3 regions of the Neobacillus sp. GCM10027624 genome follow, and region 1 is predicted to be linked to each of the others. Evidence: riboswitches for the same ligand, from Rfam matches in the RefSeq annotation. Region 1 holds a riboswitch; each other region holds the start of a gene.
The links. A riboswitch is a leader RNA that binds a small molecule or an ion and turns the genes downstream of it on or off. The one in region 1 is predicted to bind glycine.

Region 1 (10,006 bases):
CTATAAATCCTGTATGACATCGTTCATAGAACGACCTCTCTATAGAAATAATATAAGTAAGCTATTAGAAGAAGAGAGGAATTCTATGTATAAATTATTAGTTCTTATCCTTGGATTTCTGCTTATCAGTTGTCCGGCAGAAGTGTTTGCACAAAAGAAGGTACCCATCTTAGTCTATCATTCCATTGCAGAATTTACAGGACACGGTCAAAAGGAATTATATGTAACCCCAGAGAATTTTGAAAAGCAAATTGGATATTTGCGGGACCATGGATTTACCTTATTAACGTTTGAGCAATGGCAGAATATTGATCTTGTTAAGAAGCCGATTTTCCTCACATTTGATGATGGCTATAAAAATAATTTGACTGCCTTAAAAGTCTTTCAAAAACTTCAAACCAATCAGTTTAAACCAGCTGGTACCTTTTTTATCATCACGGATTTTATTGGCCGCACGAACCGTTTATCGTCAAATGATTTAAAAACGCTCTCTAAATCCGGTTTGATTTCTATCCAGTCTCATACCGCGACCCATCCAGATTTGACTAAAACAGAAAAGCTGGACTCAGAATTAAGAGATTCGAAAAGGGCATTAGAAAAAATAACTGATAAAGAAGTGATCGCGATTTCCTATCCTTTCGGGAATTTTAATCCTAGGGTTGTGACGGAGACAAAAAATTATTATCTTTTTGGATTAACTACAAGTCCTGGTCCTTATATCAAACAAGGAATTGAAAACGAACACTATCTTCTTCCAAGGACATATATCAAATATTCCACATCATTAGACGATTTTGCAAAAATTGTAAATATGGATTAAGGCGGTTACGAAAATCGTAATCGTTTTTTTAGGGTTTTAATGGGACAAACGCGGAATATGCTTTAGATAGGGGAGGGATTGTGTTTATGGCTGCTACAATCAGTGTGTGGGAAGAACATTTATTTTGGACTGAAATTCTTTATGATCATGCGATTTTTGTACGGGACCATTTATCAGTGGAACAAGTACAGGAAGTTTCGATAGCAAAAAGGTTTATTCAATCATTTGCTAATTTAGAAACGAGTCTTGGAAAAATTAATCCGGCGTTGGATTATCGTTCTAGTGAGTTAATTTCGTTTGCTAAACAAGCCTATCCAGTCGCATATGAGTATTACCGTTTTGAAGGCCATTTGCAAAATTTGCGGATAAAAAACGAGATCAATCTTAATTTATCTCCTACTTATTTGAACGGCACGCTAAATGAAAATCAAGAGTATTTGCGGTTGCTATCCTTTTATGTAAATGGACAGGAGCCGGTTTCGCTGCGTTTAGACCAATTATTGGATTTATGGCTGGAGGATCAGCTTGGCCATATTATTTTATTAAGAAATGTCACAGATCCAATAGAGTTAGCGGTTGATCGGCAAACAGACCTATATGCACAGAGATTTCAAATGTTTATTTTACAAAACCATCATGTAAAAGGGTTTTTAAGATTTACAGAGCAAGGGTTTCCTAGACAGAGAGAATTGGCATTGGAGGTAGGAAAGACGGTTATTGAAATGAATGGGTATATAAGGTCGGTGGTTGAAAAATATCAAGGAGACCGGATCTTAAATAAAACGACTTTACGGTTTTTGGAGCATCATTTTCCGGAGACCTGCTATTTCGTGAAAAAATTAGCGGAATTCGCTCCTGAGCTTCAAGCCGAAAGCACAAATTGCTCTTTGAGGAAGCCATCGTTTAATTAGATTTTTAGGAGAGGTATCCGACAATGGGTGAGAGTTATCCGACAATAGGAGAGGGTCAAACGACAATAGGAGAACATCTCCAACAATTGTCGGACCCTCATCCATTTTGTTTTAATTAATCAGTGCCTGCAGCGGAGCTGGGATTCTTCCTCCGCGATTAATCAGTTTTTGGGAGCTAAATGGGTTCACTCCGATGACAGGTGCTCTGCCAAGGAGGCCGCCGAATTCGACCATTTCGCCTTCCTTTTTTCCCGGAACCGGAATTACCCGGACGGCGGTCGTTTTCTTATTGATCATCCCGATGGCAGCTTCATCCGCAATCATTGCTGAAAGAGTTGAAGGAGCTGCATCGCCTGTTATCGCAATCATGTCTAGACCAACAGAACATACGCAAGTCATCGCTTCAAGCTTCGATAAATTTAGTGCGCCATCGATAATACCGCGAATCATCCCGTTATCTTCGCTGACGGGGATAAAAGCGCCGCTTAATCCACCTACATAAGAGCTCGCCATGGCACCACCCTTTTTCACAGCATCATTCATTAGTGCAAGTGCTGCAATCGTCCCGTGCGTTCCCACTCGTTCGAGTCCAATCTCTTCAAGAATTTCGGCAACACTATCATTTAAAGCATTTGTTGGGGCCAATGACAAATCCATAATCCCAAACGGAATACCAAGCCGGTTGGCTACCACTCTGCCTATCAGCTCACCGGCACGAGTAATTTTAAAGGCTGTCTTCTTGATAATTTCAGAAACCTCGCCTAGGTCAGCATCTGGGTAGCGTTTCAATGCGCTCAAAACAACCCCTGGACCGCTTACACCAACATTGATGACTGCTTCGCCTTCCCCTGCTCCATGAAAAGCTCCAGCCATGAAAGGGTTATCCTCTACGGGATTACAAAAGACAACAAGCTTCGCACAGGCAATCCCGTTTTGATCCTTCGTTCTTTCAGCCGCCTCTTTAATAATAAAACCCATTTCTCTAACGGCATCCATATTAATCCCTGTCCGGGTGGTTGCAACCGAAACAGAAGAGCAAACACGCTCCGTTACACTCAGTGCTTCCGGAAGGGCTTTTAACAATGTTTCGTCACCCTTTGAGGTTCCTTTATGAACAAGTGCAGAAAAGCCGCCGATAAAATCAATTCCTAATTGTTTTGCCGCTTTGTCAAGCGTTTTCGCGAGCTCTACAGTTTGTTCCGCTGTTGCATTGCCGAGAATTTCAGCAATCGGTGTAATGGAAATTCTTTTATTTATAATTGGAATTCCAAATTCCTTCTCGGTTTCCTCGGCCACTTCTCTTAAGTTTTGTGCGTATTTCGTGATTTTTTCATAGACTCGCATATTCATTTTTTCAAAATCAGAATCGGCACAATCCCGGAGGCTGATGCCCATCGTTACCGTACGAATATCAAGATTTTCCATTTGAACCATGCGAATCGTCTGTAGGATTTCATCCATTGCAATTGTCATAATAACGATCTCTCCCTTTTACACGCGGTGCATCGCTTGGAAAATTTCCTCAAGCTGAATGTTGATTTTTAATCCCATATCTTCACCGGCAAGGGTCAATTCATTCCTTAATCTATTTAAATTTACCTTTCCGGTAACATCAATAATCATCATCATGGTGAAAAAATCCTGTAGAATCGTTTGGCTGATATCAAGAATGTTCATGTTGTTGTTTGCAAGAATGGTTGTTACCTTTGAAATAATTCCTACCTGATCCTTTCCAATTACACTTACAACTGCTCGTCTTCGCTCCATTTCTTCCACCTCTATGAATAAAATAAAAAAAAGATTGGATAGATCCAATCTCACGGTAAAAGAAGAGTGTGTAGTTTTATGTACAACTTTCTCTTCTGTCCTTTTGCCTGAGATTGTGAATCCTTCGGCGCCGCAAATGCGCGGTCTCTCCAGAAGCTGCTCCGGTTATAGTGTGATCCACAACCATCATAGCCTGCTATATTGAATTAAACAAATCTTATCAAGGAAAAAGATTTCAGTCAATAAGAAAAATATGTAGAATTTGTGTGGCCGTTGTTCGAGCTTAGCATCATAGCCAAAAACTCACTCCAACATGTGAACTCCTAACCAGAGTATTTTAAGCCCGGACAACTTTGACCTACAATAAAGATAATAACCGGAAACGATTAAAAACGGATGAAAAAAATGTTAACAATTTGTTAAGTCTTTGTTGATTTAAAAATAATTATATTGTAAACGGACAGAAATTATTATGTAAACAAACACCGCTATACTAAGATATAAGACTAAAAGGCGGTGGTTTTATGGAAGAGACACTAGTAAAATCATATTTACAAAAATCATTGGAAGAGTGGAAAGAGGATATATCCAATTTCCTTGGTGAAATCGACAAAGAATATGAAGAGGTAGCGCAGGAGTTAAAGGTATATTCATATAAATATAACATTACGAAACAAGTGATTCAATCAACGGTAAATGAGGAGATCATCGAAAGTATTCGGCAAATGTACCATAAACCTTTTGAGGAAAGTTATAACCAACTAAAGGTGTACATACGAGATCTTGAAGAGAAACGAAAGGTTTTTCAAATGTTTATCCAAAAAATTGATGAAGTCACTCGGAAAGAATCAGCTAAATTGAATGTTTCATAGGTAAGAAGATATCCCGATGGAAGCAGCTTTTACGATATAAAGCTGCTTTTTATGATGTATAAGAACTTGAACCCGCATTCCTTCACCTTGCATATATTGATTAACAGATAGAGGAGAGGTGAAGCAGATGATCACCGCCATGATCGGCAGTAAAACCTATACACTGCCAGAAAACCTGGAGGAATATTTTCAAAGATTTCGTTCTCAAGTGATCGGAATCAATCATGAATATGAAACGCCCTATGGAAAAAAGCAAATCATTTATACGGACTGGACGGCAAGCGGGCGTCTTTACCGTCCAATCGAACGGAAAATATCTGAGGTATTTGGACCATTTATGGCAAATACCCATACTGAGTCCAATACAACGAGTTTAATGATGACCGCTATCTATAAACAATCAAAAAAGATTATAAAAGAGCATGTAAATGCGGATGAACGGGATTCGCTTATTCTTGATGGCTTTGGGATGACCTCAGTTATGAATAAATTTCAGAGAATCTTAGGGTTGCGGGTCCCCGAACAGTTAAGAGGGTATTTGCAAATTCCTGAAAAAGAGCGCCCCGTTATTTTTATCACCCATATGGAGCATCATTCAAATCAGACTACGTGGCTTGAGACCATCGGGGAGGTTGTCATTTTAGAACCTAGCTCAACCGGAGAGATTGATGTTCCGCAATTGGAGGAGCTTCTCCAGAAATATCGTGAACGTCCATTGAAAATAGGGTCTTTTACGGCTTGTTCGAATGTTACGGGAATTCAAACCCCCTATCATCAATTAGCAAAAATCATGCATCAACATGGAGGATTATGTTTTATCGATTTTGCTGCATCTGCACCGTATGTCAAAATCGATATGCATCCGGAAGATCCTTTAGAAAAGTTAGATGCGATATTTTTCTCGCCGCATAAGTTTTTAGGAGGGCCGGGAACAAGCGGGGTATTAGTTTTTGATTCAAGGCTTTATTCAAATCAGGTACCGGACCATCCGGGGGGAGGAACTGTACTATGGACCAATCCCTGGGGGGAGCATCATTATTATCCAGATATTGAACTCAGAGAGGATGGAGGAACACCTGGAATTTTGCAAGCAATTCGCACAGCCCTTTGCGTGAATTTAAAAGATCAAATGGGCGTTGGAAATATATTAAAAAGAGAAAAAGAGCTGCTTGGAATCCTATTACCACAGCTTGAAAAAATTCCAACCTTTCACATATTAGACGGTCATTTAAAAAACCGTTTAGGAATTATTTCTTTTTACATTGAAAATATCCATTATAATTTAATTGTTCGTTTGCTGAATGATCGTTTTGGCTTTCAGGTCCGGGGTGGATGCTCATGTGCCGGAACATATGGTCATTATTTATATCAGATTGATCAACCTGCTTCAAAGCAAATAACAGATAAAATTAACCATGGAGATCTATCTACAAAACCTGGCTGGGTCCGATTTTCCTTGCATCCGATTATGACAAATGAGGAAATTTGGTTGTTTATTCATGCAATAAAAGAAATTATTGCGAATATCGAGGTTTGGAAAAAGGATTATGTTTACGATCCGGCGAGTAATGACTATTTCTATATACACCATATTCGCGAGGATATGGCACCACTGTTCCGGTTAAGTGATTGATTTAAATCGGAAAAACTGCCTTTCGACCATTTGAAAGGCAGTTTTTTATTGTAAATGGATAAAGTTCATTAATACAGGAATGAGGGAAAAGCCAAAAATCAGGGTAATCCAAGCAGCAAAAATCATTGCAAGCGTTGAAAAGGTTCCTTCTTGTTCACCATATTCCATCGCTTTATTCGTTCCAGCACCATGTGCAGCCATTCCAAGTGCAAGACCTTTGGCAATAGGCGTTTTTATCGATAATCCCTTCATCACCATCGGGCCCACAACACCACCAACTACTCCAGTCAATATGACAAAAACGGTTGTTAAAGTAGGCAGTCCGCCGATTTCCTTTGATACTTCAATGGCAATAGGTGTCGTAATGGATCTTGGCAGGATACTTACAACAAAATCTGAATTTAAATGAATAAGTTTAGAAAGCCCCAATGAAGAAAAAATGGCGATCAAACATCCGGTTGTAATACTGATTAAGATGTTTCCAATATATTTTTTTATCAAAGGATAATGCTTATAGATCGGGATTGCAAAAGCAACTGTTGCTGGTCCAAGCATATAAGTAAGAATATTCGTAGACGCTAAATAGGCATCTGCGGAAACATGCATGATTTTAATTAGTCCAATTAATGCAAGCGGCGCAATCAATAATGGATGGAATAATGGAAAAGTCCATTTCACGTAAGCCTTTTTAGAAAAGCAATAAAGTATATACGTAATCGCTGTGAAAAAAATAATTTTCATAGCGCATCACTTCTTCTATGATTATAGATTTTTTCAGAAACAAATGCGGTTGTTCCCATAACGATAATCGTACTAAAAATGATTAAAGCAATCGTTTCAATCCCTTCAATGCCCATGATTTCTTTATAATTCACTACTCCTACAGCAGATGGAACAAAAAAGAGCAGCAATTCGGCGAGCAGCCATTTTCCGCCTTGTTCAATCCACTCAAGTTTTATCACTTTTAGCTTTAATGCGATAAATAATAGGATTAAGCCAATCATGGATGCTGGAATGGGGCCGTGGATAACCGACTTGATTGCCATTCCAAGTATAAGAAATAAATAAATACATGCGATTTGTAAACAAATTTTCAGTAGTTTCATCCTAACAACCTTCCTTGAAAAAGCATCATTTGTTATTACTAGGTAATGTTACGATGAAGTTAGTTATTCGTAAAATACATATTTGGAATCAGATGCATTACTTTTAGTTATAATGAAACAGCTGCTTTGCACTGAGAATAAAATTTATAAAGGTTCGAGAGGCGTATGATATATAACGCCCTTTTTTCGTAATCACGGCTAGCTTCCACGGAATGACTGGGCGCAGTTTTATAATTTTAATTTCAGGATTAAGGACACGGTGACAAATAGAATCGGGAAGGGCGGTTACGCCTAAATTGGCCGCAACCATTTCCGACATAAAATCCCATTGAGAGCTTTTATATAATATTTTCGGTTCGAAGCCTTGATTAATACATTCATCACGGACGAATTGATGCAAAGCGAATTCCTCACTGTAAAAAATAAATTCCTCATCTTTTAATTCATGGAGGTGTACCATTTCACGATCTGCAAAGGGATGATCATAATGAACTAATAATTTCAATTCCTCCTCGACAATTGGATACAGATCAAAATCTTTTTCTGAAACAGGAAGGACTGCCACTCCTAATTCAAACTCTCCCTCTTCAATACTTTTTACGACTCTTGCTCCCCCATATTCAGTTATATTGATATGTACATTCGGGTAGGTTTTGTGGAATTTTGCCAAGACTTTTGGAAAAAAGAGACTGCCAATGATAGGAGGGATGCCGATGTGAATTTGCCCTCTTGATAGATTGGTCATATCATTAAGGGTTGTAGACATTTCATCCATTAACAGCAGCATTTTCTGAGCATACTCCATGACAATTAAGCCTGCGTCTGTGATATCACTTGTTTTATTTGAGCGAATGATGAGTGGAATGCCGAGCTCCTCTTCAAGGCCTTTCATCATTTTACTAAGGGCCGGCTGTGAAACATGGAGAGATTCTGCTGCCTTTGTAATACTTTTGTGTTTGGCAATTTCCAAAAAATATTTTAACTGACGTATATCCATTTTTAATACCTCCTCTGGACTTATTATATCGATTGAATAGTAAAGTTCATAATAGCTTCTGCCTCTAATGTTGGCAACGGCAAACTTGTCCGGGCATATGCTAATAAGAAAAGTGGAAGCGCCTTGTTCAGCTCCGGCAAGTGCTGGAGCTGGACAATTCTCAAAGTTCACATATAAGATTTATGAATTAAAAAGGTGGGAAGTCATGATTCATATCGTAAAACGCGGGGAAACACTTGCGTCGATTTCTGCTGATTATCGGGTGAATTTGCATCATCTTTACGCAGCAAACCCCGGAATTGGACATTTACAGGTAGGTCAAAAAGTACAAATTCCAGGACTGCCTGACCCATATACGATTCCTTATTCCATCGATGTTTCTGTTGGTAAAAGAAGACTTGCATTATATCACAATGGAAAGTTAGTGAAAATTTTTCCTATTGCCGTTGGGAAAATGCTGACGAATACTCCAACGGGTGAGTTCGTGATTGTCAACCGGCAAATGAACCCCGGGGGACCCTTTGGAGTCATGTGGCTTTCACTATCCAAACAAGGCTATGGAATCCATGGGACAAATAATCCAAGTTCGATTGGAAAGGCCGTCTCCCATGGCTGTGTAAGAATGTATAACAGGGATGTCCTCCAGCTTGCTGATACTGTTCCGAATGGAACGCGGGTGGTTATTCATCAATAATTTCTAAAGAAAAAGGTCGATTCACAAAGAATCGACCTTTTTCTTACAGTTATTTATAGATTACGATTGAGCCGACGGATTTGTCTTTGGATTCGCCATTAACTCGAACTTTTAGGCCATAGTTACCGATATTTCGACCGGCATCTGGCATAAATGTGTTTTCGAATGAGTTGCTGTCATTAAATAATGATACAGCTGGTTGACTTGGTTCATTCAATGTTTGTACACCTGGATAGTCAATATTTAGACCGGATGTTGGATCTAAACCAAAGGCAGCATCGGCAATATGGTAGCGAGTGCTTGCTTCGGCAGTTTTTCCAGTACTTAAGAGCCATTCTAGGTCATTACCTAAGTGGGCGTCAACTACACCTAAGAATCCATCTCCAGGATGGTCACCTGTCCAGTTATCGGTATAGCTATCATCAACATACCAAACTACTAAACCTCCATCATAGCTCATTAATGATTTACCTCGTGCAATATGGGCAAGACCTTCGTCAACACCTTTATGATTGCGCCATTCAAGTAGGTAGTAGTGATCAGTTAATTTGTTACCATCCATTTTGGTAAAACCGTTTAAGGTAAAAGGAGAAGTGGTATTTTCAGCACCCTCATCTACTATCGTTTGCCCGTCGGCAACAACTTTGATGTTATCTGCAAAGAAGCCAATATAAGAGCTTCCCCAGTCAGTTGCATAGCGAAGGCGAAGTTTGATATTTTGACCTTTATACTCAGATAAGTCGAATGACTGAGGCTGCCATCCATTCGATTTTCCAGTAAACCCAGGCATTGAATTTAAGATAGTTGGATAACCTTCAGGAACCACGTCGGAACGGGTATTAGCATTCCCTAATGATTTCCAAGTTGAACCGTTATCAGTAGAAACTTGAACGAAGGCAAAATCCCATTGTGGCTCGATGTCATACCAAGCATCAAAAGTTAAATTTGCCGAAGATTTTCCAGTTAGGTCAACATCGGTTACCATGTTGCTATCCATTTCGTCAGCTTGTCCACCCCAATATTCAAAGCTTCCAGCTGCGGGAGTATTTACAGGCGTTTTCTTTTTCGGGAGGTTAACGCGTACCGCTTGGTTATTTTGTCCAAGTGGTGAATTTGCTTGGTCAAGCAAGAATTGAGTTCCTTTTGTAGAAACTTCATCCCAATTTACAACTGTTGGTGCAGTCCATTTTCCACCAAGAGTGGATT
Region 2 (10,006 bases), on a different contig from region 1:
AATTATGCGTGCACTTGGCGAACTACTCTTAACCAATTTGAACTATCATTCATTTGTTGACTTTGTGAGAGACTATTTAGGTAATATGGCAGCCTTTATCACTGGTTGGACCTACTGGTTTTGCTGGATCTCCATTGCCATGGCTGACTTAACAGCGGTTGGTCTTTATACCCAATATTGGTTTCCTAATGTACCACAGTGGATGCCAGGATTAATTGCCCTTGTTATTCTGTTAGTTATGAACCTTACAACTGTTAAACTTTTTGGTGAAATGGAATTTTGGTTTGCATTAATCAAAGTAATTGCCATCTTGGCTCTAATCTTCATCGGTCTTGTCATGATTATTAAAGGCTTTTCTACTAATTCAGGGCCGTCTAGTTTCAAGAACTTGTGGAGCCATGGCGGCATGTTTCCAAATGGAATAAATGGGTTTATTCTCTCATTCCAAATGGTCGTGTTTGCCTTTACAGGGATTGAACTTGTTGGCCTTACAGCGGGCGAAACGAAAGATCCGGAAAAAGTTATCCCAAAAGCAATCAATAATATCCCAATCCGTGTTTTTATTTTCTACCTTGGCGCACTATTTGTAATTATGAGTATTTATCCTTGGAATGCCATAAATCCGGCGAAAAGCCCATTTGTCCAAGTCTTCGTAGCGGTTGGTATCGCAGCTGCTGCCGGTATCGTTAATTTTGTCGTGCTTACATCCGCGGCTTCAGCTTGTAACAGCGCTGTCTTTAGCACAAGCCGGATGGTTTACTCACTGGCCAAGGATAAAAATGCACCTGTACCATTCGCAAAACTTACTTCACGAAAAATACCTTCAAATGCATTATTCTTTTCAACTGTTGTCATTCTCATTGCCGTAATTTTAAACTATATCATGCCGGAAGGAGTATTTACACTAATTACAAGTATTTCTACGGTATGTTTCATCTTTATTTGGGGAATTACTGTCATCAGTCATTTAAAATACCGTAAAGTAAGACCTGATTTGGCAAAAGTAAATAAATTCAAGTTGCCGTTTTATCCCGTTTCCAATTACTTAATCCTTGCTTTTCTTGCATTCGTTCTTGTTGTCCTTGGGTTAGCGGAAGATACTCGTGTTGCCTTGTTCGTAACTCCTGTTTGGTTTATTATGCTAATTGCTATTTATAAGGTACGGAATCTAAAGGAAAATCATGCAGATCCAGTGAATCAGGAAAAGATTGCAGAAAATTAACAGCAAACGATAAAAGATCTTAATTACCTTTTGTTGTTATCGCTTTCAAAAATTATATAAAAAAAGCTTGACGTGAATTATGTTAGCGATTATTCTGAAAATAATAATAAATAGAGCGGATGACGGTTGTGGGAGAGTGCAATTTAACACGCCACCGAAGGAGCAAGTTCCAAAAAGACCCTTGGAATAAATCTCTCAGGTAGATGGAACCATAACTGGACGCAACTCTGGAGAGCGCATAATTAATATGCCACCAAAGGGGAAGGTTCTTTTCGTAAAAGGAACTAAACTCTCAGGTAAAAGGACAGAGAAGGGTAGAGCAATCTTTATGCTACCCTTTTCTGTCCTTTTTTGCGTGCAAAAAAGTGAGTGTTTCTATCGATTTACTTGGAAATAAAAATCTTCAGTAATTAGCAAGATAAATTCCATGTTTGAAACATCAAAGGGTAGTTGAACCATTAAAAGGAGGACTAGAAATGGGATTACAACAAAATGATTCAACTATTTTTGAAGCAATTAAGAAAGAGCAGGAGCGTCAGCATCAAACATTGGAGTTAATCGCTTCTGAAAACTTTGTAAGCCAAGATGTATTAGAAGCAATGGGAAGTGTGATGACGAATAAATATGCTGAAGGCTATCCAGGAAAGCGTTACTATGGTGGATGTGAATTTGTTGATATAGCAGAAAATACAGCGATTGATCGCCTAACAAAGCTGTTTGGAGCAAAATATGCAAATGTTCAGCCACACTCAGGTGCACAAGCAAATTTTGCAGTATTCTACGCATTGTTGCAGCCTGGTGACAAGGTCATGGGGATGAACCTTTCACATGGCGGGCACTTAACTCATGGGAGCCCTGTTAGCGTTTCAGGAAAATGGTTTGAAATCGTCTCCTATGGTGTGAGAGAGGACACTCAATTGATTGACTATGATGAACTAGAAGAGATTGCAAAAAGGGAAAAACCAAAATTGATCATTGCGGGGGCAAGTGCTTACCCTAGAGTAATTGATTTTGCACGCTTTAGACAAATTGCTGATCAAGTTGGTGCAAAATTCATGGTGGACATGGCACATATTGCAGGACTTGTTGCAGCTGGTCTTCATCCATCACCAGTTCCATTTGCCGATGTTGTAACAAGCACTACGCATAAAACGCTCCGAGGTCCGCGCGGCGGAATAATTTTAACCAACGATGAAGACATCATAAAGGCCATTAATAAATCAGTGTTCCCAGGGATACAAGGCGGTCCGCTCATGCACATAATTGCGGCCAAGGCCGTTGCTTTCAATGAAGCACTGCAGCCAAGCTTTAAGGAATATGCAAAACAGGTCATTGAAAATGCAGCAACACTTGGCGAAACATTAAAAAATGAAGGTGCTGCCCTTGTTTCTGGGGGAACGGATAATCATATCGTTCTTTTAGATTTACGTCCGTGGAATTTAACAGGAAAAGAAGCAGAAAAATTATTAGAAGAAGCGGGCATTACCGTAAATAAAAATACGATTCCATTTGACCCGGAAAAGCCGTTTGTTACGAGCGGGATCCGGATGGGAACAGCAGCTCTGACAACACGCGGAATGAAGCAGGAAGAAATGGTGCAAATCGGGAAAGTCATTGCCGCTGTTCTGAAGAGTAAAGGGGACAAAGTCGTGCTTGAGAAAGCAAAGGAAACAACAAAAACGATTTGTGGAGCCTATCCGTTATTTCAACAAGCTGTAACAGTGTAAGAAAGGGGAAAATTGGGATGGAATTTCAGAGTTGTTTTGACATTATCGGTCCGATAATGGTTGGACCATCAAGTTCTCATACAGCTGGAGTGGTATCAATCGGAAAGTTTATCTACGAATTGTTAGGCGATTATCCACAAGAAGCAAATATTGTATTTTATGATTCATTTGCCGAAACCTATCAAGGTCATGGAACAGATAAGGCACTTCTCGGAGGATTACTTGGGATGGATACTGATGATTCACGCATTAAAAATTCATTGGAATGGGCTAAGGAATCTGGCATGCAGTACCAATTTGAATTTGCGGAAAGTTGTGAGTATTACGATCATCCAAATATAACAATTGTAACAGCAAAGTGCGGCGATTATGTTGTTAAAGTTGGCGGAGTATCACTCGGCGGCGGCTTATCCAAGATTTTTATGATTGACGACGAGATGGTTCATATACGTTTGAGTGCAGGCGAAGATTTTACAGCCCTTGCTCGTCATTATCAACCAATTAGGAAAGAACTTATGGAGGCAATATGATGGATATTCAGTCCATGAGAGAGCTGATCGAAGCTTGTGAAAGAGAGCAAAAAACAATTGGCGAAATGATGTTGAAGATAGAAGCAGAAAAAACAGGTAGAGACAAAGAAGTCATTATTGCCATGATGGAAGAGCGTTTGCTCAAAATGAAAGAAGCTGTCGACAGCGGTATCAAAGATGACTCCGCTGCACCAAGTGGAATTTCCGGTGGTGATGCCGTGAAAATGTATGAATACATGAGTCAAGGAAAGGCTCTGTCAGGAAATTATATAAGTAATGCAATGGCCTTTTCATTGGCAACCTCTGAAGGTAATGCCCGGATGGGGGTCATAGTAGCAACGCCAACTGCCGGAGCAGCCGGCATTTTACCTGGAGTTTTGTTTTCACTTCATAAAAATGATGGTACGCCTTTTAAAGATTTAGTTATGGGCTTGTTTACAGCAAGTATGCTCGGGTTAGTCATTGCAAACCGTTCCTTTATTTCTGGAGCAGCAGGAGGGTGTCAGGCTGAAGTAGGATCGGCAACAGCCATGGCTGCCGGAACAATCGTTGAGCTAAAAGGAGGCACACCACAACAAGCCGTGAATGCCACTGCTATTGCCATGAAATCACTTTTGGGTTTGGTTTGTGACCCGGTGGCTGGCCTTGTTGAAGTGCCTTGCATTAAACGAAATGTGATTGGGACTTCCATTGCGTTTTCAGCAGCCGATATGGCCCTTGCCGGGATTGAAAGCCGGATTCCTTGTGATGAAGTCATTGAAGCGATGTATAGGGTTGGGAAAGATATGCCTAGGACACTTCGGGAAACAGCTCTTGGAGGACTGGCAACGACAGAAACAGGTAAACAGGTAAAGGAACGGCTTTTTTGTAGGAAATTATAGGAGGTATAACAATGGGGATCGATACAGCATTAAAACAAACACCACTTTTTGAAACTTATGGTAAGCATGGTGCGAAGGTTATTGACTTTGGCGGCTGGGCACTTCCGGTACAGTTTTCCAGTATTTTAGATGAGCATGAGGCGGTCCGAATAAAGGCAGGACTTTTTGATGTCTCACATATGGGTGAAGTGCTCATTGAAGGAAAAGATGCAGAGAGTTACATTAACTACTTGGTTACAAACGATGTAACCAAGCTTAGCATCAATCAAGCACAATATACCGCAATGTGCTACCCAGACGGCGGAACGGTCGATGATTTATTAGTATATAAATTAGACAATGAAAAATATTTACTCGTCATTAATGCGGCTAACATAGAGAAAGATTTTGACTGGATGAAGCAACAGGCAAAAGGGGAGATGACGCTCCAAAATATTTCGAATGAAATCGCTCAGCTTGCCATCCAAGGTCCAAAGGCTGAAAGTATCGTTCAAAAATTAACTGACATCAATTTATCAGAAATTGGCGCATTTAAATTTGCTCAACATGTCAATCTAGACGGGGTAACAGATGTACTTGTATCTCGCACGGGTTATACAGGAGAAGATGGTTTTGAACTATATTTAGCTGCTGATCAAGCGGAAACCCTTTGGGAAAAGCTTTTAGATGCAGGAAGTGAGGACGGCTTAAAGCCATGTGGACTTGGAGCACGTGACACACTTCGATTAGAAGCACGTCTGGCACTTTATGGTCAAGAACTGTTAAGTGATATCAGTCCGCTTGAAGCAGGAATTGGCTTTGCCGTAAAACTGAAAAGAGAATCCGATTTTATTGGGAAGGCTGCACTTATCGCCCAAAAAGAAGCCAGTTTAAAACGAAAGCTTGTAGGGATTGAAGTAACTGGACGAGGGATCCCGCGTCACGGTTATAAGGTAGTTTCAGAAGCTGGAGAGGAAATCGGTGTTGTTACATCTGGAACCCAATCACCATCTTTAAAGAAAAGCATTGGACTTGTTTTAATTTCTGCGGAACATGCTGAAGTGGGGACACCATTAAAAGTGGAAATCCGTAACAAGCTGATTGATGCCGTTGTTGTGAAAACACCATTTTATAAAAGAGGTTAATAGAGTAATAAAGATACTCTGGCAGACTCTCAACCTGGGGTAAGGCATAAAGGCTGATTAAACAAACATACTTAAAAGTGATTTTTAAACTTATTAAATTCTAATTAACAGTTGAAGGGAAGAAAATATTATGACACAAGCAATTGCAACTTTACTATATAGCAAGGAACATGAGTGGGTTTTAAAGTTAGACGGAAATCGAGTACGAATCGGGATTTCTGATTATGCACAAAAACAGTTGGGAGATATTGTATTTGTGGAAAATCCGCAAGTGGATGATGAAGTAACAGCGGATGAATCAATGGGAACAATCGAATCGGTTAAAGCCGTTTCTGAAATTTTCGCTCCTGTATCGGGTACTGTAGTCCGGATCAACGAAGAGTTAGAAGATGCTCCTCAGACAATTAACGAACATCCATTCAGTAAAGGCTGGTTGGTAGAAGTGGAAATGTCGGTTCCAGAAGAGCTTGAATCCCTTTTAAATGAAGATGAGTACAAAGCATTTATCAATGAAGAAGGAGAGGAATAAGATGGCGAATACTTATAGATATCTCCCTGATACGGAACAAGATAAAAAGGAAATGCTCGATTTCTTAGGAATGTCTTCAATTGAAGAATTATTTGAAGATATTCCATCTGAACTTCGTTTAAAAGGTGAATTAACAATTCCAGAAGCGGATCCAGAACCTATTTTAATGAAAAAAATGAACCAACTTGCTGCAAGTAATTTAAATGCAAATCAATATCCAACTTTTCTAGGCGTGGGTACATATGATCATTACATTCCAAGTGTTGTTGATCATATGATTTCACGTTCAGAATTTTATACTGCTTATACACCATATCAACCAGAAATCAGCCAAGGGGAATTACAAGCAATTTTTGAATTCCAAACGATGGTTTGTGAGTTGACAGGAATGGATGTGGCCAACTCCTCCATGTACGATGGCTTTACATCACTTGCAGAAGCGGCCTCACTTGCTATTGCTTCTACAAGACGTTCAAAAGTAGTGATTTCAAAAGCTGTTCATCCTGAATCACGTGCAATTTTAAACACTGTTGCAAAGGGTCAAGAATATTCAGTTGAAGAAGTAAGTCTTGCTACAGATGTAACAGACTTAGAACAACTTAAAGCACAAGTAGATAAAGACACGGCTGCTGTTATTGTTCAATATCCAAACTTCTTTGGTTCTATTGAAGATTTGACAGCAATTAAGAATATCGCTGATGAAGTTGGTGCTCTTTTCATCGTAAGTTCAAACCCACTAGCATTAGCTCTATTACAATCACCTGGTAAACTTGGAGCAGATATTGTTGTCGGAGATATGCAGCCGCTTGGTGTTCCAATGTCCTTTGGCGGCCCGCACTGCGGATATTTTGCAGTTAAACAAAAATATATGCGTAAAATTCCAGGACGTATTGTAGGGCAAACTCATGACGAACAAGGAAGACGAGGATTTGTATTAACCTTGCAAGCTCGCGAGCAGCATATTCGCCGCGATAAAGCGACTTCTAATATTTGTTCAAACCAAGCACTAAATGCTCTTGCCTCTTCTATTTGCATGTCAGCATTAGGAAAGAATGGTGTTCGTGAAATGGCACAGCAAAATATTGAGAAAGCTGACTACATGGCAAAGTCTCTTCAAAACAAAGGCTTTAACGTTTTAAACAAATCATCATTCTTCAATGAATTTGTTGTAGAACTTCCACGCCCGGTTAAAGAAGTAAACACTAAACTTCTTGAATCAGGGCTCATTGGTGGGTATGACTTAGGAATTGATTACGGATTTGACAATCAAATGCTGATTGCGGTAACAGAACAACGTTCAAAAGAAGAGATAGACAAATTTGTAGAAGCATTGGAGGCTGTTGTAAATGGTTGAATATAATGATCTAATTTTTGAAATCAGTCGTTCAGGTCGTGTAGGTTACAGCCTTCCGAAAAGTGATGTTGAAAGTGTTGATTTACAAGATAAATTTCCAAAACATTTAATTCGTGATGAAGCAGCAGAACTACCTGAAGTATCTGAGCTTCAACTTGTTCGTCACTATACTGCACTTTCAAATAAAAACCATGGGATTGATAATGGATTCTATCCTCTTGGATCTTGTACGATGAAATATAATCCGAAAATTAACGAAGATGTGGCACGACTAACAGGGTTAAGCCGTATTCACCCATATCAACCAAGCGAAACTGTACAAGGTGCATTAGAGCTTTTATATAATCTACAAGAAGAGTTAGCTGTAATCACTGGTATGGATGCAGTAACATTACAACCTTCTGCAGGTGCTCAAGGTGAATGGACTGGATTAATGATGGTTAAAGCTTACCATGAGCAAAAAGGTGAAGTTAGAAAGAAAGTTCTTGTTCCAGACTCCGCTCATGGCACAAATCCTGCTAGTGCGAGCGTTGCAGGATTTAAGACAGTAACGATTCCATCAAACGAAAATGGATTAGTTAACTTAGATGAATTAAAGAAACATGTTGATAGTGATACCGCTGCATTAATGTTAACAAACCCTAATACACTTGGTTTATTTGAACAAGAAATCGCAGAAATTGCTGCTGTAGTTCATGAAGCAGGCGGATTACTATACTATGATGGTGCGAATGCCAATGCGATTTTAGGAAAAACAACTCCAGGATCAATGGGCTTCGATATCGTGCATTTAAATCTTCACAAAACATTTACGGGTCCACACGGTGGTGGAGGTCCTGGTGCAGGTCCTGTTGGTGTTAAGGAATTCCTTCTTCCTTATTTACCTGTACCACGCGTTGAAAAAGACGGTGATAAATTTGTGTTGAATTCAAATTATCCATTATCTATTGGTCGTGTAAAAGGCTATCATGGAAATTTTGGAATTTTGGTTCGTGCATACACTTATATTCGTACATTGGGACCAATAGGATTGCGTGAAGTTTCTGAAGGGGCTGTCCTTCATGCGAACTACCTTCGTAAAAGACTTGAGCCTTATTTTGATGCACCATATTCACAAATTTGCAAGCATGAATTTGTATTATCCGGTTCAAGACAGAAGAAGCTGGGGGTCAGAACACTTGACATGGCCAAACGTCTGCTTGATTTTGGATATCATCCGCCAACCATCTACTTCCCGCTAAATGTTGAGGAGTGTTTGATGATTGAACCAACAGAAACAGAGTCAAAGGAAACAATGGATGCATTTGCGGATGTGATGATTCAAATTGCCAAAGAGGTAGAAGAAAACCCAGGTATCGTATTAGATGCACCACATACAACGGTGATTGGCCGATTGGATGAAGTACAGGCAGCGAGACAACCAATTTTACGATATAAAAAAGAGGAATCGGCAGTAAAAGAAAAAGAACCTGTAAACGTATAAAGAAATCTTCCATCTGTGCGGGGATACCTCCGCACAGATAATTTTCACGTTTAGCAGATTATATGTTCCGTTCATAGGAGTGAATAAGATGGCAACTGAGTATGTACGTAAACCGGAATGGCTTAAGATAAAATTAAATACGAATGATCAGTATACTGGCTTAAAATCGATGATGCGTGAAAAAAGGCTTCATACAGTCTGTGAAGAAGCAAAATGTCCGAACATTCATGAATGCTGGGCATCGCGAAAAACGGCAACCTTTATGATTTTAGGAAGTGTATGTACACGTGCCTGCCGATTCTGTGCCGTTCAAACAGGGCTTCCGACAGAGCTTGATTGGGAAGAGCCAGAGCGCGTGGCAGAATCAGTGGAGTTGATGGGATTAAAACATGTTGTGATTACCGCGGTTGCACGTGATGATTTAAAAGATGGAGGAGCCGGGGTTTTTGCTGAAACGGTAAGAGCTGTAAGGCGACGTAATCCATTTTGCAGCATTGAAGTCCTACCATCTGATATGAATGGTAAATATGAAAATTTAAAAACCTTAATGGATGCAAAGCCAGATATTTTAAATCACAATATTGAGACAGTGAAACGTTTATCACCAAAAATTCGTGCCAGGGCTACATACGAGCGATCCCTTGAATTTTTACGGCGCGCAAAAGAAATGAATCCTGCTATTCCAACAAAATCAAGCATTATGATCGGACTTGGAGAAACGAAAGAGGAAATTATCGAAACAATGGATGATCTTCGCGCGAATAATGTGGACATTATGACTATTGGACAGTATTTGCAGCCTACTAAACAACATTTAAAAGTACAAAAATACTGGAGTCCGCAAGAATTTGAAGAACTAAAAGTAATCGCCATGTCAAAAGGTTTTAGTCATTGCGAAGCGGGTCCGCTCGTTCGCTCCTCCTATCATGCAGATGAACAGGTCAATGCAGCAAAAGCGAATGTGCGATAAGGGCAAATAGGAGAAAAGGAGGGGCATCCTATGAAGTTAAAAGTAACAGAAGCGGCGATAGACAAACTTAAAGAGATGATTGAGACGGAAGGAAAAATTCCCCGGATTGATGCGGATGTAACTGGGGGCTGCGGGATGTCGGTTAAGTTTTCAATTGTTTTTGATGAACCGCGTCGAAACGATTTA
Region 3 (10,006 bases), on a different contig from region 1:
GTATAGGCTGTATAGAATTCTGAACGTGAGATAACATGGTCGACAATAACAGGCATATAATGGTCATAAACGCCTGCTCCTAAGAAAGAAACATTTCTTTTCAAGTCTGCATTACGATCTGCCATTTTAAGTAGTTCTTTCATTAAAGCAGGCTCTGATTTAGCAGCTTTAATGTTGTATTCACCTTTATAACGTACTTGCTCCGGGATATCGCTAAAAAGTTCATCAACGGAGGAAACGCCAATGGTTTCAAGCATTACTCTCTTATCTTCTTCAGTCATAGGTAAATAGCGATGTTTCATAAACCTAACTCCCTTCCATTATTTCTTTTCTTTTTTATAAAAAGGTGTTGGAATTACTTTTGCTTTTAAACGTTTTCCGCGAATTTCAACCTCAACTTCACCATCTAATTCGGCATATTGTGTTGGAATAAGTGCAAGCCCGATATTTTTCTTTAATGTTGGGGACTGCGTACCTGTAGTAACCTCACCAATGAGCTCTTCCCCTTTATAAACGGAATACCCATGACGTGGAATACCACGGTCAATCATTTCAATCCCAACCGTTTTTCTAGGAAGACCAGTTTCTTTTTGTTCTTTTAATGCCTCTTTACCAATAAAATCTGCTTCCTTATTTAACTTTACAGCGAAACCAATTCCTGCTTCTAGTGGTGAAATTTCAGGAGAAAGTTCTTGACCGTAAAGCGGTAAAACGGACTCAAAGCGTAACGTATCACGTGCGCCCAATCCGCAAGGAAGAACTCCTTCTTCCTTACCTGCTTCCAAAATAGCATTCCAAAGGTCAACCGCATCGTCTGACTTACAATAAATTTCGAACCCATCTTCCCCAGTATAACCAGTTCTAGAAACAAGGGCCGTTTTGCCATTAATTTTTACTTCCTGCTGAAATTTGAAAAAGCCAATTTGACTTAGGTCGGATTCTTTAACCAACTTCTGTAGTACCTTTTCTGCAAGTGGTCCCTGAATGGCCAGTTGAGCTGTTTGTTCAGACAAGTTTTTAAGGGTAACATCACCTTCAAGATGGTCTTCAAGCCACTTATAATCTTTTTCAATATTGGAGGCATTTACCACGAGTAGATAATGATTATCTTCCATTTTATAAACAAGCAAATCATCCACTGTACCGCCGTTTTCGTAACACATCGCTGTGTACTGAGCGCCGCCATCCTTCAGTTTAGAAACATCATTCGTCATCATTTTTTGCAAATAGGATAAGCTGTCAGGTCCTTTAACCTCAACTTCCCCCATATGAGATACATCGAATAAACCTGCTTTTGTACGAACGGCTTCATGTTCTTCCTTAATGCTTGAAAATTGGACTGGCAGCTCCCAGCCGCCAAAATCGATTGTCTTACCCCCGTATTGCTTGTAGGTTTCAAATAATGGAGTGCGTTTTAAATCAGCCATATTGAATTCCCCTTTTTCAGAAAATTTTATTAAAAAAATAACAAGATGGTGCGTAGAGAAAACATACCCATAAGAGACGTTATATCTCTAGAATAAGTTTTACATTTTTTCTAAGATATTTTTCCCCAGAAAAAAAGACAGAGCCCCCCCTTTTTAAATTAAAGAAGGTCTCTGTCCTTGCACCTGAAAGTTTACCGATATTGGCTTTCCCCTTTGGTGGCTCCTATATAACTGAAGCACTCTCCAGAGCTGCGTCAAACAAGAGTTCTTTTGCCTGAGAGATTCACATTTCTGTTTGCTCCTTCGGCGCTACACGAGTAGTCTCTCCCCTTGTTATCATCCGCATTTATAATATTTTCCATATGGGTAATACTAAAATAAATACATCTTCAAAATCATTTACTTTATTACAAAAATTTAAAACTTTCTAAGCTACTAACATCCTACCCTAAAATGATATTTTGAGCAATAGGTATCTGACAGAAAAGGAGCTGGAAAACCATGTCTGTTCACATAGAATTCGATTCCTCCTGGCAGGATGACTTTTTACATAGGATTGAACATGATGGTCCATGGGGAAATTGGGATCTTTTTAAACTTGCAATTGAGGTTGAAAAACATCTTGTCATCCCCGAATTTGAGGGACTGCAGGCACCCAGCCATCTGCCGCATTTAACTCCCCTTCCCCATCAGCTCGAAACAGCTAAACAAGTCATTGAAAACATGAATGGAAAAGCAATTCTCGCTGATGAGGTTGGGCTAGGTAAAACCATCGAAGCTGGTCTTATTTTAAAAGAGTACATGATTCGCGGTTTGGTTAAAAAGGTATTGATTCTAGTCCCTGCTTCCCTGGTTACACAATGGGCAATGGAACTAAATAGCAAATTTTTTATTCCGGCGATTTCGCAAAGAAAAAGTTATGTATGGGAACAATGTGATGTGGTGGTGTCCTCCATTGATACCGCAAAACGAAATCCGCATCGCGATATTATTTACAATCAAAACTATGACCTTATTATCATCGATGAAGCCCATAAGCTGAAAAATAACAAAACGAAAAACTATGAGTTTGTTCAAAATTTAAAAAAGAAATTTTGTTTATTGTTAACAGCAACCCCGATTCAAAACAGAATTGAAGAAATCTTCAACCTAGTATCCCTTTTAAAACCGGGGCATTTGGGAAGCGAGACAGCCTTTTATGAAAAATATAAACGGGACGCCCGTTCTTTAAATGATAATGAGCATTTAAAGGAATTAGTCAATAAAGTAATGATTCGTAATCGGAGAGCTGACACCGGGATTGAATGGACCAAAAGGCATGTTGAAACCATTCCAATTGAATTTTCATCATCAGAAAAAGATCTATATGAGGCCATTAATGATTTAAGAAGTGAAGGAGATTGGGTTCAAACAAGTGCCTTTTCTGTGATGACATTACAAAGAGAAGCATGCAGCAGCCGCGAAGCCGTTTTTTATACACTAAAAAACATGCTGCAAAAAAAGGAAAATCCATCTCCTGCCTTTGAAGAACAAATTAATTATTTGATTAAAAAAGTTGAGGCCGTCCAGCAAAACTCAAAAGCTGAAAAAGCGCTAGAATTAATTCAGAAGGTAAATGACAAAGTCATTATTTTTACAGAATATCGGGCCACACAATTATATTTGCAATGGTATTTAAAACAGCATGGAATTTCTTCCGTACCGTTCAGGGGAGGTTTTAAACGCGGTAAAAAAGACTGGATGCGTGAACTCTTTCAAAAGCATGTTCAAGTCTTAATTGCAACAGAAGCCGGTGGAGAAGGGATTAACCTTCAATTCTGTAATCATATCATTAATTTTGATTTACCGTGGAATCCTATGAGACTGGAACAGCGAATTGGCAGGATTCACCGTCTCGGCCAAGAAAAAGATGTGATGATTTATAATTTTGCCATCAAAAATACGGTCGAAGAACATATTTTAAAACTTCTATACGAAAAAATTGATTTATTTGAAAAGGTAATTGGCGAACTTGATGATATTTTAACAAAACTTGATTTTGGTAATATCGAGGACCATTTAATCGACATATTTGGGCAATCTTCTTCCGAAGGGGAAATGAGGATAAAAATGGAAAACCTCTCATCGATGATTGAGTTCGCAAGAGACATAAAGGAAGGAGATTCACATGCAGCAGCAGGAAATTCATAACTTTTTAATAAAGTATTTTGAAGCCAACGAATGTGAAATTGTCGAAAACCAACCTGGATATTTAACTACTCAATTAACGATTGAACTTGATAAAGAATTGATGAATCGCCCCTTTTACTGGCATTATCTTGAGAAAACAGGCGGAATTCCGAATCCGATGAAGCTTACCTTTATTACAGACCAACAGCGGGCACCTGATCATGTAAAAGGGGAAACCATATATTTGGGATCACCTAGATTGCATCAAATATTTACTTCTACAAAAAACCTTGCAGGTTATATTCGGCTTTATGAAAATCACAGCTTGCATAATAGACAAACACCATTATTACCTTGGCTTTGTATGAATGTGAAAATATCCTACCAGTGTGATCGAAAAAGAGATATTTTTAAATCGATTGGTTTGCAGCTAATAAATGGTCAAATGGTCGAAGATTTCCATGAGCGCTTATCGAAAATAAAGCTAACGCCCAAAATTCCGGATTACTCCTTTACCTTATCTCCATTAGTTAAACCAAAAAGCGGAATGACCAGAATTGAAAATTATCTAAGAAATGTTATTGATGGTGATGATCATACATGGGCAGAGGAAGCCCGTAAAAGATGGGATATGGACCGAAAGCTTTTAGACCATTTTTATGAGGATTGTGAAGAAGAAAATGAGAGCTACGAAACAGAAAAAAAAGCACTGCAGGAACAATATGAACCAAAAATTAATATCTCGTTTATCAACGGCGGACTGTTTTATTTGACAGAAAAAGCAATCTAAAAAGGTAAAGAAGCAGACATACATCTGCTTCTTTACCTTTTTCTTCTTCTTTTCATTTCAGAGTAAAAAATATAAGGAAGGATTCCGAACCACCGGTACCACAAGGATGCTTGTGCTTGCTTACGCTCTGTACGCATTCTTTTTCGTTCATCCTTTGGTTGGTCCGCATATTTTACAATGGTTTGCGTCATATATTTTACATAATCATTTGTTTTCATCGACACACCTGCCTTTATCCTTCAATACAAGTATGTCCATGTTTTACAAATTCAAACGACCTTTTTCAAGCTCTACTTTCTGCCCACTTGATAATCCTTTTTAATTTAATATCAAAATAGCCAATTCCAATAACAGTTATTCCTGAACTAAAACGGAGTGTGAAATTAACCTTTTGAACACTACTTATAGGAGCCTCAGCCTGATAATCCATCGCCCCGTTTATATACTTAAAAGATCCTTTTGTCTGAATGGTTCCGGTGGATGTTAGCATGTTTTCCACCTTTTTGATTGAGCTAAGGAAATAGTACTCTTCTTGCAACAGTATCGCAGTTTGATTTGCAACCTTCCTCTCAGCTAACAGCTGTTCAACACGTATGGATAAAAATAAGAAAAAAACAAGGAGGACACACAATGTAAGGGGATAGGTAAAGCCTGCCTGATTTTTTTTCATGGACTTGAATTCCAACTAATAAAGGAGTAGATAACAATTGAATATTGTTTTCCCCATGTGTCCTTTACAGTAACCTTTACAGCGTTATTTAATAGTACAAAAACTACATCAGATACATTTTGTAACACGATTTCATTTCCAGTACTATTAACCCTTCTTCGGACGTTAGTGCCGTACCTTTCATATTGAATGGTTTCTGCATCCTTCGTTAAAAATAGTCTTCCTGAAAGGACCTCTACCTTCATGTAAGATCGGACTTCCCTCTTTAATTGACTGCTAAAAACCTCCCACTCCAATGGTTGGTCTTCCCCTTGAATTGCTTTATTATTTAAAACTATTTGCATTAGTGGAGCCATGAAAAAGACAAGGATAGAAAATATGGCTAGGGCAAAGAGAGATTCAATCAATGTAAAAGCTTTTTCATTCTTGCATACCGCAAATTTCTGTTTTGGAAAGAAAGGCGGTTTCCTCAACATTTACACACACCTCTTTTTCTCCGGAAAATGCAGGGTCTTTCCAGCTGATTTTGTATTCTATTCCATCCTGTAATACAGAATAATTGGTGTCTAATTTTCCCTCGATAATTTTAGCCTCGAGTTCCTCATATACCAGCTGCCTGGCCATTTTTTCGATTTTGAGTTTTTTGGATTGACTGTTTAAATCAATGACAATCGGCATAAAAAACAGACACATCATAAACCAGGCCGATAGCGACAATAATAGCTCGAGTAAAAAGAAGCCTCTATTCTTCCGTGACATAAAACCTTCCCTTTCCAATCAAAAACGTAACACGATATTGCTTATCCTTCGTTACAATCGTGAACGAACCAAATTTACTTATATTTCCATCCGGTAGAAACCGAAAATATAACGATAGTGTCCCCGGATATACATGAATATCGTTTGAATAATATCGCTCGACCAGCCGTGGAAGATCATTGCGCTCATAAATATAATAGTTATATTCGTTTTCCGAAAAGCCTACATAGACCTCGTGTTGATGGGAAATAGCATATTGTTGGGCGAAATATAAGTCTGTTTTGAGCTGGGAAATGAAGGTTTCATCTTCTATACGATTCGCTTGTGGCTTTACAGAAAAGACAGTAATCGAGGATAGGATTAAAAAGATCGCGAGAACCAATAATGATTCGATTAAAGTAAATCCATTTTGGTTATTTTTCATTCAGACGTATTTGCCACCGCTACAACTTTTCCGTCGGCTTGTATTTCTACCTTTGTTTTTCCATCAGGACAGCCCTTTGCATCCTCTTTTAAATAATCAGCAGCAACTAAATCCTCAACACTTGTAGGCAGTTTTTTCTTTTCCATTTCATAAGCCTGAACTTGGGCCTGTACCATTTTCACAAATGCCTGACAACCTTTGTCATTGATATTTGAATTATGTTTTGTGATGTTCGGAATTGTGATAATTAACAATACAGAAATAATTAACATAACAATCATCATTTCAATTAGTGTAAAACCCTTTTGATTTTCAAATTTTTTCAGCATCTTTTTCAACCTCCAGTTTTTAAATTCCATCCATTAGATGGAACATCGGTAATAGAATAGCTAAATACATCGACACGACAAGAAATCCGATAAAAAGATATAAAATAGGCTGAATCATTTTAAAGCTTTTTTCAATTATTTCTTCCATTGTATTTACACAATGCCGGCTAAAAAATTGCAGTTCTTGTTCTAACTTTCCATTCGCTTGTCCATGCTTAACAATCATAGGAAATTCTTTTTCAAAAAAAGAAAATGCGGCTAAAATAGACTCGAGTTTTTCTCCGGTTACCAGCTTTTCTTTAATCTCCTTCCCAAGTTGGCTGTAAAAGGGTTGTCTGTGGTTCTTTTCAAAGAGCAGTAAGGCTTCAGAGACTGAGATTCCCCCTGCAAGTAAAAAGCTGAGCTGAATGGAAAAATAGTGAGTAAATAACAATCTGAGAACCCTTCCTGCAATTGGGAGACGAACTAACTGAGATCGTTGAAGAAGGATAGACATATTTCTGAAAACAAAAAAGTAATACATAGCTGCTAGAAGAAAAATAGTAAATATCCCCAATAGAATCTTAGGGAAATATTGGTCAAAAGCATAAATTACTTTCGTGAAAAAATTAGCCTCAAGTCCCATTGATTTAAAAAGGGTTGTAAACCTTGGCAGCAGTGTATTTTCAACAAAGACAAACAGAAAGCCGGTAATGAAAATAAGAAGCAGCGGATACTGGAGCAGTTTTAAGAGCTTCTGCAAATCCTTTTCCTTTACCAAAGCCATCCCGCTGCCTTCTAAAAGTGCCTCCGCAAAATTGCCGTGTTGTTCAGCAAAATAAACAAAACCAACTAAATCTTTGTGAAAGCCAAGCTTATCTAAAACCTCATGAAACGATAAACCAGTTTTTAAACCAATTAAGCATTTATGAAGCTCCTCCTTTCGATTAGTGGAAAGGTGAAGGGAAATGGACTCAAGAGCCTCAGAAATCGGATATCCTCTCGCCAATAATTCACCTGTTCTTTTTAAAAGGGTTGCTTGTTCATTTACCGTCCATTTACGATGTTTCATAATTGTATACCAGCCGTTCATATTCTGACTCTTTTATATAACCTAGTGCAATTCCCTTATTGATTACTTGATTGATCGTCTTATAGCGTGGTTCAATATTTTCCCCCTTTGCAGCCCTCATTGCTGATTGTAAATTCCTCCCTGATAAGAGTTCAAACACACTTGCTCTTTTCCATCTACCATATGAATAACAAAATGGCGAACAGTCGTCCTGGCAAAATGGACAGGTCAATTCCACCAAGCGCTGTGCCGTTACGGCAATAAGTGTTTGCTCTACTTCCAGCCAATTCACTCCGAATTCATGAAGCCGATAAACCGCTCCCTTCGCATCCCTTGTATGCATTGTGGATAGAACTAAATGCCCCGTAAGCGCTGCCCGAACAGCAATTTTTGCTGTTTCACTGTCCCTTATTTCTCCTACCATAATGATATCCGGATCATGCCGCAAAATAGCTTTTAATCCGGTGGCATAGGTGACCCCCGCTTTTTCGTTTACTTGGACCTGCAGGACGGAATCATAATTTTTTTCGATAGGGTCTTCTAGTGTAATGACGTTCCGATGGAATAAGTGTGCGGTTTCATTGAGGAGTGAATATAAGGTAGTGGTTTTTCCACTGCCTGTCGGCCCGGTAAAAATAATTAACCCGTGGGCGTGTTTAAGAAGGGCAAGTAATTTTCTCGTCATTGAAGGGAATAAGGATAGCTGGTGAAATGGAATCTGTTCTTGTTGAGGTAAAAGCCGGATAACAAGGCTTTCTCGATTGTTTGAAGGCAGGGTGGATAATCTGAGCCCCATCAATTGACCGTTGACATCGCAAAAAATTGAACCGCTTTGCGGGCGTCTTCTTTCCCCAATATCCATGTTTGCGGTAAATTTAAAATGTGAAATTAATTTGTCGCATTCTTCTTTTGGAAGGGATAATCGAGGAATAAGTTTATTCGTAAGGCGGATTTGAACGAGTGTATCATTCTTTCGCGGAATGATATGAATATCGGTTGCTTGGTTTCGAGTGGCATCTTTAATAATTCGATTGGCTAAAATTTCGATAGCGCTGACAATGAGAATAACCTCCTTTTAGTATTACTGCAGATAGGATAAAACATGTTTCAACAGGATTCCCCCTTATTTTTAATTTGTTAACCATTATTAGAATAACTCAATGGACACCATTCAGGTACAAGAATTTCGAGCTAAATATTACAAATTTATGACGATAATTGTGAACATTTTCTAAACTTATAGTGTTTATGTTGTTAACCTCATTCCCATGTTAGTATCGCTGTATTATAATGAGTGTAAATTATGGGGGTTCGAGGTGAAACCAGATGGAACAAACGTTTTTTCGACTTCCATCAAGGTGAAATTATAGGTTTTCAACAGAATTGTATTTCTAGTATACCATGTCCAATATTGTTGACTTCAATGATATTTAGCCACAATAAAAAGAGCAACTTTTCAGTCACTCAAAGGATCTCTCTAATAAAAAATTCCTCTATTGCTTCCATTGCTTCTTCATGTTCTTCTTGATTTTTTGTAAACGTAATATTTATAAGAAAACCATCCTCGTTACGTCTTTTCGCTTTAAGTATAATTGAATCTTCTGTTTCAGTTCGGATGAAATCATTTTCGAAATCAATGGTTTCTTTCATTTCTCTTTCTCCAGTAATTTTTGTATCTCTAAATTTTCTTGAAGTTTAATTATTGCTTTGGCGACTAATGTAATATTAGGTTTATTTTTTACCCTTACCAAAGCATTAACAATATTTGATTTGTAAACCATTTGGTATTGCTCCGTTCTAGTTGCCATTATCTTCATCTCCATAATCAGCATTCTTTATTTTAGTGTGCATGTAATCAATTGCAATTTCTTGAAGATACTCTTTGAATGTGATTTTATTTAAATAAGATACGTTTACCTTATTTCCTTTATAGGTGTAGGATTTATCGTATTTCTTTTTCTTCATATCATCATCTCAATTCAAGTACTGTTCTCCCGTATTTTCCATTAACATAATCCACAAACAATTCACATATTAATTCTTCTGCTTTAATTATAAATATTTCTTCATCTATATTGATTATGGTATCTTCAGTAATAAAACTTTTTCTTTTTTTCATAAATGCACCTCTTTTACCTAATCAAAACAAAAATAAGTAAACATACCTTAAATTATTAAAAAGTCACCATCTTTTCTTTGGTGGCTTTGTTTCTCCCTTAAGCCAATTCTCAAACACTTCTTTATGAACCATATACTTTCTTCCAACCTTAACAACATGAAAAGCTCTACTGTTAAAGATTTCGTATGCTTTAGGTTTACAAATCCCCATCATTTCCATTACATCTTTAACATCAAGCATTACTTTTTTATAAGTTGTCACACTTAAG

Region 2: linked by a shared signal. The riboswitch ahead of glyA (serine hydroxymethyltransferase) and the one ahead of ACFQZ9_RS24035 (ACT domain-containing protein) in region 1 are both predicted to bind glycine.
Region 3: linked by a shared signal. The riboswitch ahead of gcvT (glycine cleavage system aminomethyltransferase GcvT) and the one ahead of ACFQZ9_RS24035 (ACT domain-containing protein) in region 1 are both predicted to bind glycine.

Annotation. Positions count from the first base shown of each region.
Region 1 is NZ_JBHTHD010000014.1:36,395-46,400, forward strand. It holds gene ACFQZ9_RS24020 (polysaccharide deacetylase family protein) at 86-820, shown strand; gene ACFQZ9_RS24025 (DUF2935 domain-containing protein) at 907-1,731, shown strand; gene ACFQZ9_RS24030 (PFL family protein) at 1,843-3,204, opposite strand; gene ACFQZ9_RS24035 (ACT domain-containing protein) at 3,223-3,498, opposite strand; glycine riboswitch at 3,584-3,661, opposite strand; gene ACFQZ9_RS24040 (hypothetical protein) at 4,023-4,370, shown strand; gene ACFQZ9_RS24045 (aminotransferase class V-fold PLP-dependent enzyme) at 4,498-6,003, shown strand; gene ACFQZ9_RS24050 (LrgB family protein) at 6,049-6,744, opposite strand; gene ACFQZ9_RS24055 (CidA/LrgA family protein) at 6,741-7,109, opposite strand; gene ACFQZ9_RS24060 (LysR family transcriptional regulator) at 7,213-8,106, opposite strand; gene ACFQZ9_RS24065 (L,D-transpeptidase family protein) at 8,312-8,800, shown strand; gene ACFQZ9_RS24070 (immune inhibitor A domain-containing protein) at 8,850-10,006, opposite strand, start outside.
Region 2 is NZ_JBHTHD010000011.1:29,002-39,007, forward strand. It holds gene ACFQZ9_RS16355 (amino acid permease) at 1-1,222, shown strand, start outside; glycine riboswitch at 1,440-1,540, shown strand; gene glyA (serine hydroxymethyltransferase) at 1,699-2,949, shown strand; gene ACFQZ9_RS16365 (L-serine ammonia-lyase, iron-sulfur-dependent subunit beta) at 2,967-3,479, shown strand; gene sdaAA (L-serine ammonia-lyase, iron-sulfur-dependent, subunit alpha) at 3,479-4,360, shown strand; gene gcvT (glycine cleavage system aminomethyltransferase GcvT) at 4,372-5,484, shown strand; gene gcvH (glycine cleavage system protein GcvH) at 5,615-6,013, shown strand; gene gcvPA (aminomethyl-transferring glycine dehydrogenase subunit GcvPA) at 6,015-7,367, shown strand; gene gcvPB (glycine dehydrogenase subunit 2) at 7,360-8,850, shown strand; gene lipA (lipoyl synthase) at 8,939-9,820, shown strand; gene ACFQZ9_RS16400 (iron-sulfur cluster biosynthesis family protein) at 9,851-10,006, shown strand, end outside.
Region 3 is NZ_JBHTHD010000011.1:422,842-432,847, reverse strand. It holds gene gcvPA (aminomethyl-transferring glycine dehydrogenase subunit GcvPA) at 1-302, opposite strand, end outside; gene gcvT (glycine cleavage system aminomethyltransferase GcvT) at 321-1,427, opposite strand; glycine riboswitch at 1,680-1,767, opposite strand; gene ACFQZ9_RS18450 (DEAD/DEAH box helicase) at 1,929-3,617, shown strand; gene ACFQZ9_RS18445 (YqhG family protein) at 3,595-4,386, shown strand; gene ACFQZ9_RS18440 (YqzE family protein) at 4,419-4,604, opposite strand; gene comGG (competence type IV pilus minor pilin ComGG) at 4,670-5,056, opposite strand; gene comGF (competence type IV pilus minor pilin ComGF) at 5,053-5,532, opposite strand; gene comGE (competence type IV pilus minor pilin ComGE) at 5,477-5,815, opposite strand; gene comGD (competence type IV pilus minor pilin ComGD) at 5,799-6,239, opposite strand; gene comGC (competence type IV pilus major pilin ComGC) at 6,236-6,568, opposite strand; gene comGB (competence type IV pilus assembly protein ComGB) at 6,588-7,619, opposite strand; gene comGA (competence type IV pilus ATPase ComGA) at 7,606-8,685, opposite strand; gene ACFQZ9_RS18400 (hypothetical protein) at 9,084-9,269, opposite strand; gene ACFQZ9_RS18395 (hypothetical protein) at 9,266-9,427, opposite strand; gene ACFQZ9_RS18390 (hypothetical protein) at 9,417-9,584, opposite strand; gene ACFQZ9_RS18385 (hypothetical protein) at 9,589-9,738, opposite strand; gene ACFQZ9_RS18380 (helix-turn-helix domain-containing protein) at 9,802-9,999, opposite strand.